DNA from 3 places in the Psychrobacillus sp. FSL H8-0510 genome. Region 1 is predicted to be linked to each of the others. Evidence: riboswitches for the same ligand, from Rfam matches in the RefSeq annotation. Region 1 holds a riboswitch; each other region holds the start of a gene.
The links. Region 1 has a riboswitch for lysine ahead of dapA (4-hydroxy-tetrahydrodipicolinate synthase). Riboswitches for the same ligand answer to the same signal wherever they lie in the genome.
Positions count from the first base shown of each region.

Region 2: it holds a riboswitch for lysine, as region 1 does, so the genes downstream of both, MHI40_RS12235 (aspartate kinase) here and dapA (4-hydroxy-tetrahydrodipicolinate synthase) in region 1, are expected to answer to the same signal.
Region 3: it holds a riboswitch for lysine, as region 1 does, so the genes downstream of both, MHI40_RS19105 (transporter substrate-binding domain-containing protein) here and dapA (4-hydroxy-tetrahydrodipicolinate synthase) in region 1, are expected to answer to the same signal.

Region 1 covers NZ_JBBOYZ010000001.1:3,066,800-3,072,376, reverse strand. Annotated here, with positions in the region: gene pstB (phosphate ABC transporter ATP-binding protein PstB) at 77-844, shown strand; gene phoU (phosphate signaling complex protein PhoU) at 858-1,517, shown strand; gene MHI40_RS15675 (YehS family protein) at 1,652-2,164, shown strand; gene dapA (4-hydroxy-tetrahydrodipicolinate synthase) at 2,607-3,494, opposite strand; lysine riboswitch at 3,728-3,907, opposite strand; gene MHI40_RS15665 (DHH family phosphoesterase) at 4,218-5,405, shown strand.
Region 2 covers NZ_JBBOYZ010000001.1:2,411,980-2,417,556, forward strand. Annotated here, with positions in the region: gene sdhA (succinate dehydrogenase flavoprotein subunit) at 1-780, opposite strand, end outside; gene MHI40_RS12225 (succinate dehydrogenase cytochrome b558 subunit) at 830-1,441, opposite strand; gene MHI40_RS12230 (YslB family protein) at 1,727-2,140, shown strand; gene MHI40_RS12235 (aspartate kinase) at 2,254-3,483, opposite strand; lysine riboswitch at 3,578-3,757, opposite strand; gene uvrC (excinuclease ABC subunit UvrC) at 3,799-5,577, opposite strand, start outside.
Region 3 covers NZ_JBBOYZ010000001.1:3,743,439-3,749,015, forward strand. Annotated here, with positions in the region: gene MHI40_RS19090 (hypothetical protein) at 1-347, opposite strand, end outside; gene MHI40_RS19095 (amino acid ABC transporter ATP-binding protein) at 371-1,105, opposite strand; gene MHI40_RS19100 (amino acid ABC transporter permease) at 1,124-1,885, opposite strand; gene MHI40_RS19105 (transporter substrate-binding domain-containing protein) at 2,015-2,860, opposite strand; lysine riboswitch at 2,985-3,168, opposite strand; gene MHI40_RS19110 (purine-cytosine permease family protein) at 3,357-4,757, shown strand; gene MHI40_RS19115 (YvrJ family protein) at 4,946-5,110, opposite strand; gene MHI40_RS19120 (helix-turn-helix domain-containing protein) at 5,553-5,577, shown strand, end outside.

The DNA of each region.
Region 1 (5,577 bases):
AGTATGTTAAGTCCACAGTAATTGAACATGCAGAGCTAATGACCAAATAAATTACGTAGGGAAGGTATTTTAGCATATGGAGCAAAGTAAAGAAGCAACTATAATCAATGTAAGAGATTTAAATTTATTTTATGGCGAGAAACAAGCATTATTCGGAGTCGATCTTGCTATTCAGGAAAAAGAGGTTACAGCTTTAATCGGTCCATCTGGCTGTGGGAAATCTACTTTTTTACGCACACTAAATCGTATGAATGATTTAATCGGTGGTGTGAAAATTACAGGAGAAATTGTCATTGATCATGAAGATATTTATAAATCTAATGATGTTATCAAACTCAGAACGAAGGTAGGAATGGTATTTCAAAAACCAAATCTATTTCCTATGAGTATTTATGACAACGTGGCTTACGGACCAAAAATGCAAGGTATTAAAAACAAAAAAGAATTAAATATAATTGTAGAAGAAAGTTTACGTAGTGCAGCAATTTGGGATGAAGTAAAAGATCGTCTTAAAACATCGGCTCTAGGATTGTCAGGCGGTCAGCAACAACGTGTATGTATTGCTCGTGCAATAGCGATGAAACCTGATATTATTTTAATGGACGAGCCTACTTCCGCATTAGACCCGATTTCTACTCTAAAAATAGAAGAACTAATCACCAATATGAAAGAAGATTATACAATTGTTATTGTGACACATAACATGCAACAGGCTGCTCGAATCTCCGATAAAACCGCATTTTTCTTAAATGGAGAAGTAGTAGAATACGATGATACAGATAATATTTTCTCCACCCCGCAGGATCAGAGAACAGAAGACTATGTTACAGGTCGATTTGGATAATAGGAGGTTACCAATGGGTATTCGTGTAAACTTTGAAAATAATTTAGAAGAACTAAAGAGTAAGATTATCGAAATGGGTGAACTCTCAGTTGTCGCTCTAGAAAAATCTTTTAAGGCTTTAAAAACACAGGATGTGGAGATCGCTCTAAAAGTAATTGAAGGAGATACAGCGATTGATAATCTTGAAATAGAAGTAAATCAGTTCTCCATATGGATGATAGCAAAAGAATCACCTGTTTCCAGAGATTTACGTGAAATAATTGGTGTCCTTAAAATTTCATCTGAAATTGAACGGGTCGCAGATTTTGCTGTAAATATTGCAAAAGCAACGATTAAAATCGGCAATACTGAATCTTTACTAGATATTACCCATCTAGAAAAGATGAAAGATATATCGATTGAAATGCTTCGAAAAGCATTACAATCATTCTTAGAGGAAAATATCCTGCTTGCTAAAGAAGTGGGAGATTTAGAGGACAATGTAGATCAATATAGTAGAGAGACATATAAAAAACTTACTGCTTATCTAAGTGAACATCCAGAAGAAACAAGTCAGCTTGTACAATTATTATTTGTTAATCGCTTTTTAGAGAGAACGGCAGACCATATTACGAATATCGCTGAAAGCACAGCTTATTTGATAAAAGGTCAAATATATGATTTCAATTCATAGGCAAATGAAATCGAACTGGTGGAGAAAATGAAAAATTTCTCTTCCAGTTTTTTTATACTAGCTCACATTGTGCTATTCTAGTAATGATTAGTTCCGTATGATATCTACTTATGCGGACATTGGGAGGTTTATAAATGGAGAATAATGATATATTAATCAGATTGAGATATGCCCTTGATATAAAGAATAAGGATATGGTAGAGGTATTTAAACTTGGTGGTGTGGAAGTAACTAAAGAGGAAGTTCTCAAAATTCTTACCAAAGCAAAAGAGGAAAGTGAAGAGGAAGAAGTAGTAGAGGATGAAAACCACATCAAGTGTAATAATAAAATGTTAGAATCGTTTTTGAATGGACTAATCACACATAAAAGAGGCAAGCAGGATCCAAAACCGGAACAGCCAGCAGATACGGAGCCAGTTGTACAGCAGAAGGATCACGTGAATAATATGCTGTTGAAAAAGCTTAAAGTAGCTCTACAATTAACAACAGAAGATATGCTAGATGTGTTGCATGATGGTGGTATTGTAGTTTCAAAAGGTGAGCTTGGAGCTATTTTACGAAAACCAGGTCATCGTAATTATAAAGAATGCGGAGACAATTTTGCGCGCAAATTCCTTAAAGGCTTAGCGGTTAAATATAGAAGTTAAATTAAAAAAGAGCGAATTCCAGTAGTACTGGGAATTCGCTCATTTAGTATAGTCATAAGAAATGGTGCAATTCATTTCATTCCTCAACATCCTGAAAGGATGATTAGAAGTGGAAATATATCCTGTTGCGGCAGTAAATCATGGCAGTCCGCGAGTAATCAGAGAGGGAGCGCGAGTATTCCATTCTTCTCCGCGAGTAAGCATTGGTCGATAACGAGTATTCACCAATCGACCGCGAGAAAGGACGATTCGAGTTACTTCTTAAATGGAAATATATCCAGTTGCGCCAGTAAATCATGGCAGTCCGCGAGTAACCAGAGAGGGAGCGCGAGTATTCCATTCTTCTCCGCGGGTAAGCATTGGCCGACCGCGAGTATATGATCTTTCATGTCCACGAATTAAAGAAAAAAGAGCGAATTCCAGCAGTTGGAATTCGCTCTTTTTAAGACTTTACGCCTTCTGGTAGTGTAGTTAATACTTCCTTTAAAGTAGTTAGTTCCTCAGCATTTAAAGGAACCATAGGTAGGCGAACTCCACCCACTGGAACGCCTTTTAAATTTAATGCTGTTTTAACAGGTGTAGGATTTGGAGCTGCAAATAATGCTTTCATGACGGGTAATAGTCTGCGATGATCCTTTGCAGCTTCTCTTACATTTCCATTATTGAACTTTGCGATCATTGCTTGCATTTCATTTCCAATAATATGCGAAGCTACGGAAATAACTCCCGTTCCACCAATTGATAGTACCGGAATTGTTAAACCGTCATCGCCACTATACAGTGAAAAGTCCTCACAAGTATTACTAATAATCTCAGACATAGTGTCCAAATTGCCGCCAGCTTCTTTGATTGCAACGATATTTGGAATCTCAGAAAGTCGGATGATGGTATCTAATGACATGTTGACCACGCTTCGACCTGGAATATTGTATAGCATAATAGGCAATGATGTTGTTGCAGCAATTGTTTGGAAGTGTTGGTACAAGCCCTCTTGAGATGGTTTGTTATAATAAGGAACAACAAGCATAATACCATCGACACCAGCATCAGTAGCCTGTTTTGTTAAATTGATAGAAGCTTTTGTGCTATATGAGCCGGTTCCAGCAATAACTGGCACTCTACCATTCACAACTTCAACTGTAAATTTAAACAGCTGTACTTTTTCTTCATCAGTTAACGTCGGAGACTCTCCGGTTGTTCCAGACACAACCAAACCTTGTGTTCCATTGGCGATTAAGTAATTTATTAAGTTTCTTGTAGCTGGAAAATCTATATCCTCATTATGATCAAAAGGAGTAACCATAGCAGTTAATATTTGTCCGAAATTCATAACTTCTCCACATCCTATAATTTATTATTAAAAATTCAGGGAGAAGGGCTTCATCAATTACACTTCGGTGTAATTGCGTCCAGATTTTGAATTGCGCTAGCGCAATTAACTCCAAAGTCTGTGACATCCACCGGAGGCTTAACTTGAGATTTGTTTTGTAGTCAAGTTAAGTAAACGCGAAAAAGCAACAACGAGGGCTCGTTGTTGCAGTAGAAATAGAGTAATATTTCTGTGCGTAAGATAGCCCTCCATATAGTCTCCTATATGACAATTCAGTGTTTGTTCAACAGCTGAACCAGCTTCAAGAAAAATGAGATTCTATCGACTTCGGCAAATTCCCCTTTCCACAAATGTCCTAGGATCTCATTATCCTCTAATTGTGTACTAATGGTTTTTGCGCCTCTATCCTTACTTCAAATATAATTGAAATAAGAGAATATTTAATTATTAAAATAATACATGACTTTTAATACTATTGCAACAGTTTACCTGTAAAATAAATATTAAGTAGTAAAATCCGTCAAAGTTGATCTTCACTCCAGGTGCATGCTTTCCGCGGATATGGCTTCACTCCTCGTCACTGGAGTCGCCACCTTGCGCTACAATCAACGGAGTCCAATTTTATATTGATAAAAGTAATTTGAAATTGACCCAAATAACTTTTAAATTAGTTTATTAATAAGTTTCGTATGTAAAAACCATACTATATAAGAGGTGAAGAGAATGTATAAATTATTGTCCCATAATGATTTAGATGGTGTCGGATGTGGTATTTTAGCAAAGCTAGCATTTGGTGAGAATGTAAAGGTGCGCTATAATTCGATTTCATCTCTTAATCGGGAGATTGAATATTTTTTAGAAAATGATGAACCTGATACATTTTTATTCGTAACGGATTTGACGCCAAACGGGGATAATGAAAAACGATTAAATGATTTTTACAATGCAAATGGGAAGGTACAACTAATCGATCATCATAAATCAGCGTTGCACTTTAATGATTATGAATGGGGATATATTTTAGTGGAAGATCAGGAAGGCAAATTAACTTCTGCTACATCCTTATTATATGAGTACCTTGTATCCAACAAATTATTGGAACCAACTGCTGCAGTAACAGAATTTGTAGAATTAGTTAGACAGTATGATACATGGGAATGGGAAAAGAACGGGAATCATCAGGCACATTCCCTAAACTCATTGTTCTATTTAATATCGATGGAAGAATTTGAAGAAAAAATAATGGAACGACTTCGTACGAGTGACCATTTTGATTTTGATGAATTTGAAAAGAAAATATTGAAAATGGAATCTGAGAAGATTGATCGCTATATTCGTCGCAAGAAAAGAGAGATTGTACAGGCAAAAGTGGGAGACCATATTGCTGGGGTGGTCTATGCAGAAACGTATCATTCGGAGTTAGGTAATGAACTTGGCAAAGAGTTTCCACATCTCGATTACATCGCAATTGTAATCATGGGAGGAAAAAGAATTTCTCTTCGTACAATTTATGATCATGTCGATGTTTCGGAAGTTGCTGGACAGTTCGGCGGCGGAGGACATCAAAAAGCATCAGGATGTACTTTAACGGAGGAAGCATATAAGTTATTTGTTTTGGACACTTTCCATCTGTCCTCAATACCAGAAGATGCAAAAAGAAATCAGTATAATTTGAAACAATCGGCTTTCGGTTCGTTTTATAAAAATAGGAATAATGACACGTTCATCTTATATTCTAAAAATGATCAAGATTGGATTCTCGAAAAAAATAAAATCGAATTAGAAGAAACCTTTACAAGCTTTGAAGATGGCGAACGTTTCTTAAAGAGAAACTATGAGGCAGCTTTAGTAAGGGATGATCTGTTTGTCGATTATTTAATGAGTGAAGTGAAGAAGAGAGAGGAAGCTTGAGGACAAGGGTTACTGAGTTTTACTGGCGTTCACTCTATTGAATACTAGCGGATGGTTCCTTACATACTCGCTCTCGAGTTATTTTTACCCGTGAAACAGAATATCATTCCAAAATCCTCTTTCTCCAATGAAACTGATAAATTGAATATAAATAGGATAATAAGGTATCATT
Region 2 (5,577 bases), 650 kb from region 1:
AATACGACCACCTTCACCACGAGCAGATTCAGACATTAATCGTAATTTATCGTCACCAGGAATGGCAGTTGGATGAATTTGAATAAATTCTCCGTTCGCATAATATGCTCCTTGTTGATATACGATTGATGCAGCAGAACCAGTGTTGATAATAGAGTTAGTAGTTTTCCCGAAAATAATCCCAGGGCCACCAGTAGCCATAATTACAGCATCACCACGGAATGCTCGAATCTCCATTGTTAGAAGGTTTTGCGCTTTAATACCACGACATACGCCTTCGCTGTCTTTAATTATTCCAAGGAATTCCCATCCTTCGAATTTAGTTACTAAACCATCCACTTCAAAACGACGAACTTGTTCGTCCAGCGCATAAAGAAGTTGTTGACCAGTTGTTGCACCAGCAAATGCTGTACGGTGCATCATTGTCCCACCAAAACGGCGGAAATCTAATAATCCTTCAGGTGTACGGTTAAACATAACACCCATTCTATCAAACAAACTTATAATTCCAGGTGCTGCATCTGTCATCGCTTTAACTGGTTTTTGATTTGCTAAGAAATCTCCACCATATATAGTATCATCTAAATGTACTGCAGGAGAATCGCCTTCACCTTTAGTATTTACAGCTCCGTTAATACCGCCTTGTGCACAAACAGAGTGTGAACGTTTTACTGGAACGATAGAAAATAGGTCTACGTGCGTGCCATCTTCGGCAGCTTTCATTGTTGCCATTAAGCCAGCTAATCCACCGCCGACAACAATCAGTTTACTTTTTGCCATGCTATTCTCACTCCTCAATTTAATAGTAGTTGAACGACTTTAAAGTTTCTTAAACGAATGCTAGAAGAGCTTGTACGCCAACTACAGATAACGCTAAGAAGATAATTAAAGTTACATAAGTAACAATTTGTTGTGATCTTGCAGATTGTGTAATACCCCAGCTAACTAAGAATGACCAAATACCATTAGCTAAATGGAAAGTGGCTGAAACAACACCTACAATATAGAAACCTAACATCCATGGGTTAGATAAAATCTCTGCCATCATGTTAAAATTAACTTCTTTTGCTCCAATAGCAGCTTGGAAACGTGTTTCAAAAACATGCCAAGCGATAAATACAACTAAGAAAATGCCAGTAAATCTTTGTAATATAAATAAATAGTTTCTCAACGTTCCAAATTGCTTCGGATTATTTTTTGCAGTAAATGCAATGTAAATTCCGTAAAATGCATGGAACATTAATGGAATATAAATTACGAAGATTTCTAACATTAATCGAAATGGTAGACTCTCCATGAAGTGAGATGCACTATTAAATGCTTCTGCTCCTCTTGTAGCAAAGTGATTTACTACTAAATGCTGCGCTAAAAACAGACCTACCGGTATAATACCAAGTAAGGAATGCAGTCGACGCCAATAAAATTCGCGATCGTTCGACAAAACAATTACCCCCTCAAATTTCTGACTGAAAAGAATGAAAACTATCTCAAAAAAGCAAAAGTTCTCAAAAATTTCACATCATCAAGTTACGTATTTATGACATATCCATTGTACTCTCATCATTTTGGAGCGTCAAGGTATCTTTCCGTATTTTAAAATGGATTCCTTTACCTTTTTCGGATAATAAATTGTTAAATTAATCACAATCTAATCAAGTCCCCATTTGTAATTTTTTTATGATAAAATAAATAGGCAATATTGATTTTTGGAAAGAAGGGTTGCTACTTGAATGAAAAGGAACATTCACATGTAACTTCCTTTGGATATGAGTTACTAAGAGACCATGTGCTTACTTCTATTCTCGGAAAACATGAAAAAGATATATTATATTGGGCAGGGAAAGATTTAGCCCGCAAATTTCCCCTATATTCATTGGACGAAGCTATCACTTTTTTCAACGAAGCTGGCTGGGGCACTTTACATTTAGAAAAAACTACAAAAGACTCCGCTTTCTATACGCTAAGTACATATAATCTACCTCAGAGTGGTCAAAGTAGAAGTCATCGATTAGAAGCAGGCTTTTTAGCTGAACAACAACAAAAGATTACTGGTTTTTTAACCGAATGTTATGACGAAGAAGTAAAAAAGAATGGCCTTGTCTCTTTGCAAATAAAATGGGATTCTAAAACAAAAGGGTAACGGGATAGTCGCATACGACTTTTCCTGTTCCCCCTCTTTAATAGTGAAACTATTGTGAAAACCTTTTAACAGATTCAAATAGATAATAGAAAATGAATTTTAACATAAAAATATTATACGGATTGATGAGTTAGTGCAAGTTCAAATTCATCATGTAAAGCATTTGCTGCTTCGATCATATTTTGTTGGGGTACAACGACTGACACTTTTATCTCTGAAGTACTTACCATTTTCACAGGAATATTTTCTTTTCTTAATCGATCAAACATTTGAGCTGCTACCCCGGGATTCGATACCATTCCCGAACCGACAATAGAAACCTTTGAAAGACCAACTTCAAAATCCGCGAAAGTAAAGCCTAGTGCTTGTTTGTGTGTCTCTAAAACTGTTATCGCTTCAGACAAGGATTCCTTTTTAATAGAAAAGGATACTGCAGGTTTCACTCCTTCTACTATCGACTGCACAATAATATCTACGTTTATATGATTTGCTGCTAAAGTCGTAAAAATAGAAGCGAGGGAACCGTTAAAAGGTACTTCGTATTCTATAGTCAATCGGACGATATCTGATTCAAATGCCACTCCACGAACTACTAAATTATTTTCCACATCTACTTCCTCCTTCAAAATCGTTCCTTCTCCATCTTTAAAGCTCGAGCGCACTCTTAATGGAACCTTATAATTTTTAGCAAATTCAACAGCACGTGGATGTAATACTCCTGCACCTAAATTAGCGAGTTCTAACATTTCGTCATATTCAAGCTGTTCCAGTTTACGCGCACTTTCAATATAGCGAGGATCAGACGTGTAAATCCCGTCTACATCTGTATAAATATCGCAAATTTCCGCTTCAATAGAAGCAGCAATAGCAACAGCAGTTGTATCAGATCCTCCTCTGCCAAGTGTAGTAATCTCTCCTGCTTCAGATATCCCTTGGAAACCAGCTACAATAACTACTTTATTCGCTACAAGTAATCCATCAATTTTTGAAGGATCCATTTTCATTACTTTTGCATTTCTATGTACACTATCTGTTATCAGACCTGCCTGGGCACCTGTGAGAGAAATGGCTTCTACTCCAATTGCGTTTAACTTGAGAGAAAGCAATGCCATTGTAACTTGCTCCCCAGAAGATAAGAGCACGTCCATTTCACGTTTGGACGGCGAATCTGCTAATTCGAAAGCCAATTTTGATAATTCATCTGTCGCTTTACCCATTGCGGATACAACAACCACAATATCATGACCATTTTCTTTTTCACCTTTTACCCGATTAGCAACATCTGTAATCTTTTCAGTTGATTCAACCGAAGTACCGCCAAATTTCATTACAATTTTAGTCATGATCATCCGCTCCCTTATTAACTGAAAGGATTAAAAAATGCTTTTCACATATTGTGAAAAGCATTGTCTCATACACGGTCCAAAAAATCTGTCCATGTGAGATAGCCCTCCAGAATATCAAATTCTGACAATCCTACATCTATTAAATGCAGAACCAACAACAGAATAGGAAAAGCTATTCTATGTTTCGGCGAAAAACCCTTTCTTCAGCTATTCTAGGAACTTTCCTTCCTCCTGCTGAGTACTGATGTCTAATCGCACCTCTATCTTCACTTATAATAGTGAATATTAAATTGTTACAACCATAACATATGATTATTCAGAAGACAATACATTTTTCTGATAATGGTCAATCACTAAATCTGCTTGCTTACTCGGTAATCCTGCAGCCATTAACTCTTCTTTGCTAGCAGCTTGTATTTTCTTTAAAGAACCAAATTGTTTTAGTAATAACTTTTTCCGTTGAGGACCAATCCCTTCAATACCATCTAGAGAAGATGCAATTGTGTGCTTTCCACGCTGTTGTCTATGGAATGTTATAGCAAAACGATGGACTTCATCCTGAATTCGTTGGAGCAAATAAAAACCTTCGCTAGTCCGCTTCATCGGTATTATCTCCAAAGGATCACCATAAATAAGTTGAGAAGTCTGATGCTTGCCGTCCTTTGCAAGCCCAGCAATCGGTATATCAAGACCTAGTTCATCCTCAATAATTTCGCGCGCTGCCTCAATTTGCCCTTTTCCGCCATCAATGATTACTAAATCGGGTAGTGGTAAATTCTCTTTCAAGACTCTTGTATATCTTCGCCGAACAACTTCACGCATAGCACCATAATCATCATGTTTGGCAGCCGTTTTTGTCTTGTATTTACGATAATCTTTTTTGCTTGATCTTCCATCAATAAATACAACCATTGCAGATACAGCATCTGTACCATGAATATGCGAGTTATCGAAAGCTTCTATTCGCATTGGAGGTGCAATCCCCATGGAATCACCAAGCTGTTCAACTGCCCCAATAGTTCGCTCTTCTTGTCTTTCGATTAAATGAAATTTCTCCGTAAGAGCTATTTTTGCATTTTTTTCTGCTAACTCGACTAGATTTTTCTTTGTGCCTCGTTGTGGAACGAAAACTTTCATTTCTAGAAGATTTGAAGCTAAGTCAAGATCCGTAGTTAATGGAACATAAATTTCTTTTGGTTTAATATGCTCTGGCTTCGCATAGAACTGACCTAAAAATGTGATGAATTCCTCTTCTGGATCCCGGAAGATCGGAAATAATGACACATCTCTTTCGATAAGCTTTCCTTGTCGGATAAAAAATACTTGAACACACATCCAACCTTTATCAACATGGAAACCAAATATGTCTCTGCTCGTGAAATCATTCATCGTCATTTTTTGTTTTTCCATCACTTGTTCGATATGTGAAATCTGATCACGATACTCTTTTGCTCGTTCGAATTCAAGAGTCTCAGCAGCTGAATTCATCTTTTGAACCAATTCTTTTTTCACTTGCGTATGCCCACCATTTAAAAAGCTGGCTATTTCTTGAATAATTGTCTCATAAGTATTCTCTTCTACTTTTTTCACACAGGGCGCTAAACATTGTCCCATATGGTAGTATAGACAAACTCTATTCGGCATTTTTTGACATTTTCGAAGTGGATATAGACGATCTAGAAGTTTTTTTGTTTCATGTGCCGCATGAGAGTTGGGATATGGACCAAAGTATTTACCCTTATCTTTTTTCACCTGTCTTGTAATAATCAGACGAGGATCTTTTTCAGCAGTAATTTTAATGTATGGATACGTTTTATCATCTTTTAACATAATATTGTATTTTGGATCATGCTTTTTAATAAGGTGGAGCTCCAGTATTAAAGCTTCCAACTCAGATGATGTGACGATATATTCGAAGTCAACAATTTCTTGCACTAATCGGAGTGTTTTACCATCGTGTGCTCCTTTAAAATATGAGCGTACACGATTTTTTAATATTTTAGCTTTGCCGACGTATATAATAGTTCCTTGTCGGTCTTTCATCAAGTAACATCCTGGTTCATCCGGTAGGATGGAACATTTTTGTTCGAT
Region 3 (5,577 bases), 680 kb from region 1:
TTCGCTGAGCCACTCCTACATGCATCATACAATCTAGCAAAATCAGAATCCGTAACTTGACTCTCAGAGAGAGCATCTACTTGAAAATCACTAGTATTTTTAAATGGTCCTTGTAGTGTCTTTGTGTACTCTACAATAGACGACACTTTTTTGAACCGACGCTTTAAAAGCCAATCCTCATTTTCTTCATCCATCAGAAGGGATAGATATGCTACATTTTGTTCTTTCCACTCTGTTAATAATTGATCGAACGCAACTAAATAATCTATATTTGGAATATGGGATACTTTATGTTGATCCACAAGCCAGTATTCTCGTTCTTTTTTTATCAGATTGAAAAGGTCCACCTTTCGATTCCTCCATACTGTTATTAACTTAATGTTCGTTTTAAAAATGTTTTAGTTCTTTCTTCCCTCGGGTTGTTGAAAATTTGTTCTGGAGGTCCCTCCTCAGCAATTACGCCTTTATCCATAAAAACAACCCGATCGGCTACTTCTTTAGCAAACTCCATTTCATGTGTCACTATTAACATTGTAAGTCCCGTACTTGCTAACTCTTTCATCACTTTTAATACCTCTCCAACCATTTCTGGATCCAGTGCGGAGGTAGGTTCATCAAATAACATGACATCCGGTTCCATGGAAAGTGCTCTTGCTATAGCGACACGTTGCTTTTGACCACCTGATAGTTGCTTAGGCTTGGCATTTACATAATGATCCATTCCCACTACTTTTAAGTATTTTAACGCAATCTTTTCGGCATCCTCTTTAGAACGTTTTAATACCTTTACTTGACCTACCATACAATTGTTTAACGCATTATGGTTATTAAATAAGTTGAACTGTTGAAAAACCATTCCTAACTTTTTTCGGTAGGCATGGATATCATGTTTTTCATCTAAAATATTCTCTCCACGATAAATAATTTGACCGCCACTAGGCTTTTCCAACAAATTTATACAACGAAGTAAAGTAGATTTTCCTGATCCAGAGGAACCGATGATGCAAATAACCTCTCCTTTGTTCACTGAAAAATCTATGTCTCTTAAGACCTCATGATTTCCGAAGGATTTACTTAAATGTTGAACTTCGATGACATTTCCCATAGATTTCTCCTCCTTCGTTTAATCGATATTCGCATTATTTTTAGGTAACATAAGTTGCGGTGGCGGCTGACCAATCATACTGTAGTTTTCCGGGCCGTCTAATCTTCTCTCTATATATCGTAATATTAATGTTACTGTAAACGTCATGACGAAATACAAAATACATGCTATAAAGAATGGTTCAAAGTATTTAAAGCTTATACCTGCAACTGTTTTCGCTTGAAAATATAGTTCCGTAACACCTATTACATTCAAGACAGACGTATCTTTAATATTAATGATAAATTGATTTCCTGTTGCTGGTAAAATATTTCGGATGACTTGAGGTAGAACAACACTCCACATTGTTTGAACATGATTCATACCAATTGCTTGTGCAGCTTCGAATTGCCCCTTATCAATGGAAATAACACCGCCCCGTACAATTTCTGCCATATATGCACCCGTGTTGATCGAAACGATGAATATTGCTGCTGTTGTACGGTCCATATCTATCCCAAAAGCAAGCGCAGATCCATAGAATATTACCATGGCCTGTACGATCATCGGAGTTCCTCTAAAAAACTCAATATATGCAGAAAGTATTAGATTTACTACTTTTAACAAAATACGTTTCATTTTTCTTTCAGGTTTAGGAATTGTACGAATAACCCCTGCTAGCAAGCCAATAACTGCACCAAAAATTGTACCAATAATTGATATTAATAATGTCATTCCTGCTCCACGAAGGAACATCGGCCAGTTATTAGTAATCATAGAAATAATATATTCAATGCTCATACATTTCCCTCCTTTCTTAGAAAAGTCGCAGACGCTGCTGGCGTCTGGAGCTAGATAGTTAATAATTAGAAAGCATATATTCCATATAAAAACCGACTGCAAAAAGATGCAGCCGGTATCACTTCACCCTTATTCTGCCGCTGGTTGGTTATTGATAGCAGCATCCATAATTTCTTGTCTTTCTTCTTCAGAAATTTCCGCTAAAATTTTATTAATATCTTCTGTTAATTTACTATCTTTTTTTAAGCCTACTGCTACTGCTGTATCCTCTTCTGCCGCTTTAAATCCATCCGTAAATTCAACCATTGCAAAGTTGGCATTAGCGGAAGAAGCACTAATTCCTTCTGGACGTTCAGACACATAACCATCAATAACTCCAGATTCTAATGCTACACGCATTGCAGAGAAATTATCAGATGCTGGTTGTTTTTGCACATCTTTGATTTGATCAATTACACCATAGTGAGAAGTATTTAACTGACCTGTAATTTTAGCACCACTAAAGTCTTGAATAGAAGTAGCCCCTTCAAAAGCTCCACCTTTTTTCACTACCATAACAAAGTTGGAAGTATAGTAGTTTTCCGAAAAGTCGATTGTTTCTTTACGCTCTTCTGTAGGTGACATTCCCGCTATAATTGCATCAATTTTGTCTGATTGCAATGATGGCACAAGCCCATCCCACTCTGTTTTAACGATAACTAGTTCCTTTCCTAATCCATCCGCAATACGTTTAGCAATTTCCACATCATATCCACCAGCATACTCTGCGTTTCCATCAATCTTCACTCCACCATTGGAATCGTCTAGTTGAGTCCAGTTAAAAGGTGCATAACCTGCTTCTAAGCCTACTGTAAATGTATCAGCCGTATCTTTAGCTGTTGAAGATCCCGAAGTCTCTTTATCAGCCGTTCCACATGCCGCTAATAACAATGTAATAGATACAAATATCGTTAAAAATGCTAATCTTTTTTTCATTCTAATTTCTCCCTTTTTATCAATATATGTTCTTGCCTATAAAAAAAGACAACTTGTACAAAAAAAGACCTGAGATGAACTCAGGTCGCAATATGTATAGTTGCCCAGGTCCTCTACTTTTCCCAAATGAGATAGCACACCATTATAAACCGGGATGTTTATAGTGGACAGTCCTGCAATTATTAACTACAGACCCAGCAAGTAATAACGAGTAATATTACAAACTTCGGCGACATTTCCTTCTCCCTAGCATCGTAGCTTCTCAAACTCCACTAAGGACTGTTAAATATCGCGCCTCTACCTCACTACACTAAGTGAGGTTATATTCAATTATGTTTCATAGTTTACAATACACATATATTTCTGTCAACTACCTCAGTATTAATACTTAGCTAGGTATATGTTATAATTAATGGTGGAAATATAAAAACAATGAGAATTTAGTTATTAATGTGTCTACTTACATTGGTAATTATTTTTAAAGGAGAATGATATTATGAGATCTGTCCAAACTACAGATCACAAAGTAACAGAACAAATGGACTCAGATTATTCATTAGAAAAGGTACCCCGTAGCCAAAGAAATATGGGTTGGTTAAGTATAACCAATATTACATTCGGCATAGCCACTGCCATTTTTTACTTTCAAATGGGTAGTGTAATGGCTCTGCAATTTGGGGCACTAAATGCTATTATCTCCTCGATTTACGCAATAGTAGTTGCCGGTATATTAGGAACCTTCATTGCTTACTTATCCGCGAAATCTGGTATGAATGTCAATTTATTATCTAGAGGCGGTGGTTTTGGCTATATAGGTGCTTCCCTAACATCGTTCCTCTACGCGACAAACTTTATTATGTATTGTGCATTTGAAGGACTCATTTTAGTATCCGCGGTTCACACCTTCTTCCCTAACCTACAAGAATGGGCATTAATCATTTTCTTCGGTTTTATCGTTATACCTTTAAACTGGTTTGGAATTAAACAACTAGATAAGTTACAAAAGTGGTCTCTACCTATATTTGTAGTTTTCTTAATAACAGCAGTTGTTATATCATTTTATAAACCTTCCGTATTTGAAGGACCTTTTTGGACTTATTTACCTGAGGGCGTTCAAGTTGGAGGACAAGCCTTACTCCTTTGCATAGGTGTTCAACATGGAATAATGGGTCTAACAGCCCTACTAGCATCTGATTATGCTCGTTTTCTAAAACCAAAAGATATTAAAATTGGTTCGGTGGCAATCGGTTTTATTCCACAGATTTTCTGCTTCGGTATTATGGGGGGTCTTGGTATTTGGTTTGGTGTTCGCTTAGGTGAACCAAATCCAGGAGTTTATATTGTAATGCTTCTAGGTATTGGTGGAGCATTATTCACGATGCTAACTCAACTACGTATAAATATTACTAACATATATAGTAGTTCCCTATCGCTATCAAACTTCTTTGAAAACATTTTTAAATTTACACCTGGACGCAGATTTTGGGTGGTTGTAAGTGCAATTACTGCAATAATTCTAATGCTCGGTGGTATTGTAGATCATTTAGATACAGCTATGACATTTCAAGGTGTATTTTTACTATCATGGGCAGCTATATTGGTGACCGATGCATTGGTCGTTAAAAAAGCTTTGAAAATTGGGAATGGTTATTATGAGGCTCGACAAGAATTTCTCTACAAATGGAATCCTGTTGGAGTTGTTTCTTTAATCGTTGCTAGTGGCATAGGTACATTTGCAGCATTAGGTTATATGGGTTCATTTTTACAAAGTACCGCTGCTTTCTTTGCAGCTATTTTAGCAGCAATTCTTACTGTTTTTATAGCAGTATTAACAAAAGGGAAATATTACAATAAAGGTGCTGCCGACGATATCCCCAAAGAGGATTATATTGCATAACAGTAGTTCCCCTTATTCACATTAAAAAAGTAATCCATTTTTGAGTTATTACTCAGGATGGATTACTTTTCACTTCTAGCATTTTCTTAGAAGAAAATTATAGTTAGTGAAAATAAGCTTAGCTTACCTTTAAAAGAATAATTTTAATCTATATTATCAACAGGAACTCAATCCTTCTTGTTACATGTTCACTTTCTTTTTTCTATACTATTGTTAACAACATTTGCTATATTGTGAATGGTATTTTCGAGAGAGTCTATTTTATTTTCAAAGCGATGTAATAAATAAATAGTGACTACAATAGGAAATCCAAAGTTTCCAATTAATTGTACGATGTTTTCCTCCCCAATCATGTGTACCCCCCTTTCCCTTTTATTTACCATTCCCAAACAATTGATATTCCCGTTGAGTAAAACCATTTAAAGTAGGACTGTTGTATTGCTAAAACTTACTTGTCCAAAAACAATTTTATCTCACGTTAGTCTTCTTCCTCCTTTTTATTAATATTTTATTTAATTATACTAAATTTTTGTTATATTTAGAATGATTAAAGGTTGGGAAACATTACCTGAGTTCTTCCCTTATTACTATATAACTCAACCTATTTTCCTATTTTAATGAAAATTTACTACTTCTAAATTAATTCGGATAATTATTGTATCAATATTCTACAATTCTCTACAATATAATAAGTCTTTCTACAATTTAGTAGTCGTTTTTGGTCGAACGATTGAAAAAGGATATTTAGATTATTTCAAGAATTAGTACATTACTAATTCATAAGGGGTGAAGAAAATGAGTAGTATAGGTCATATAATAA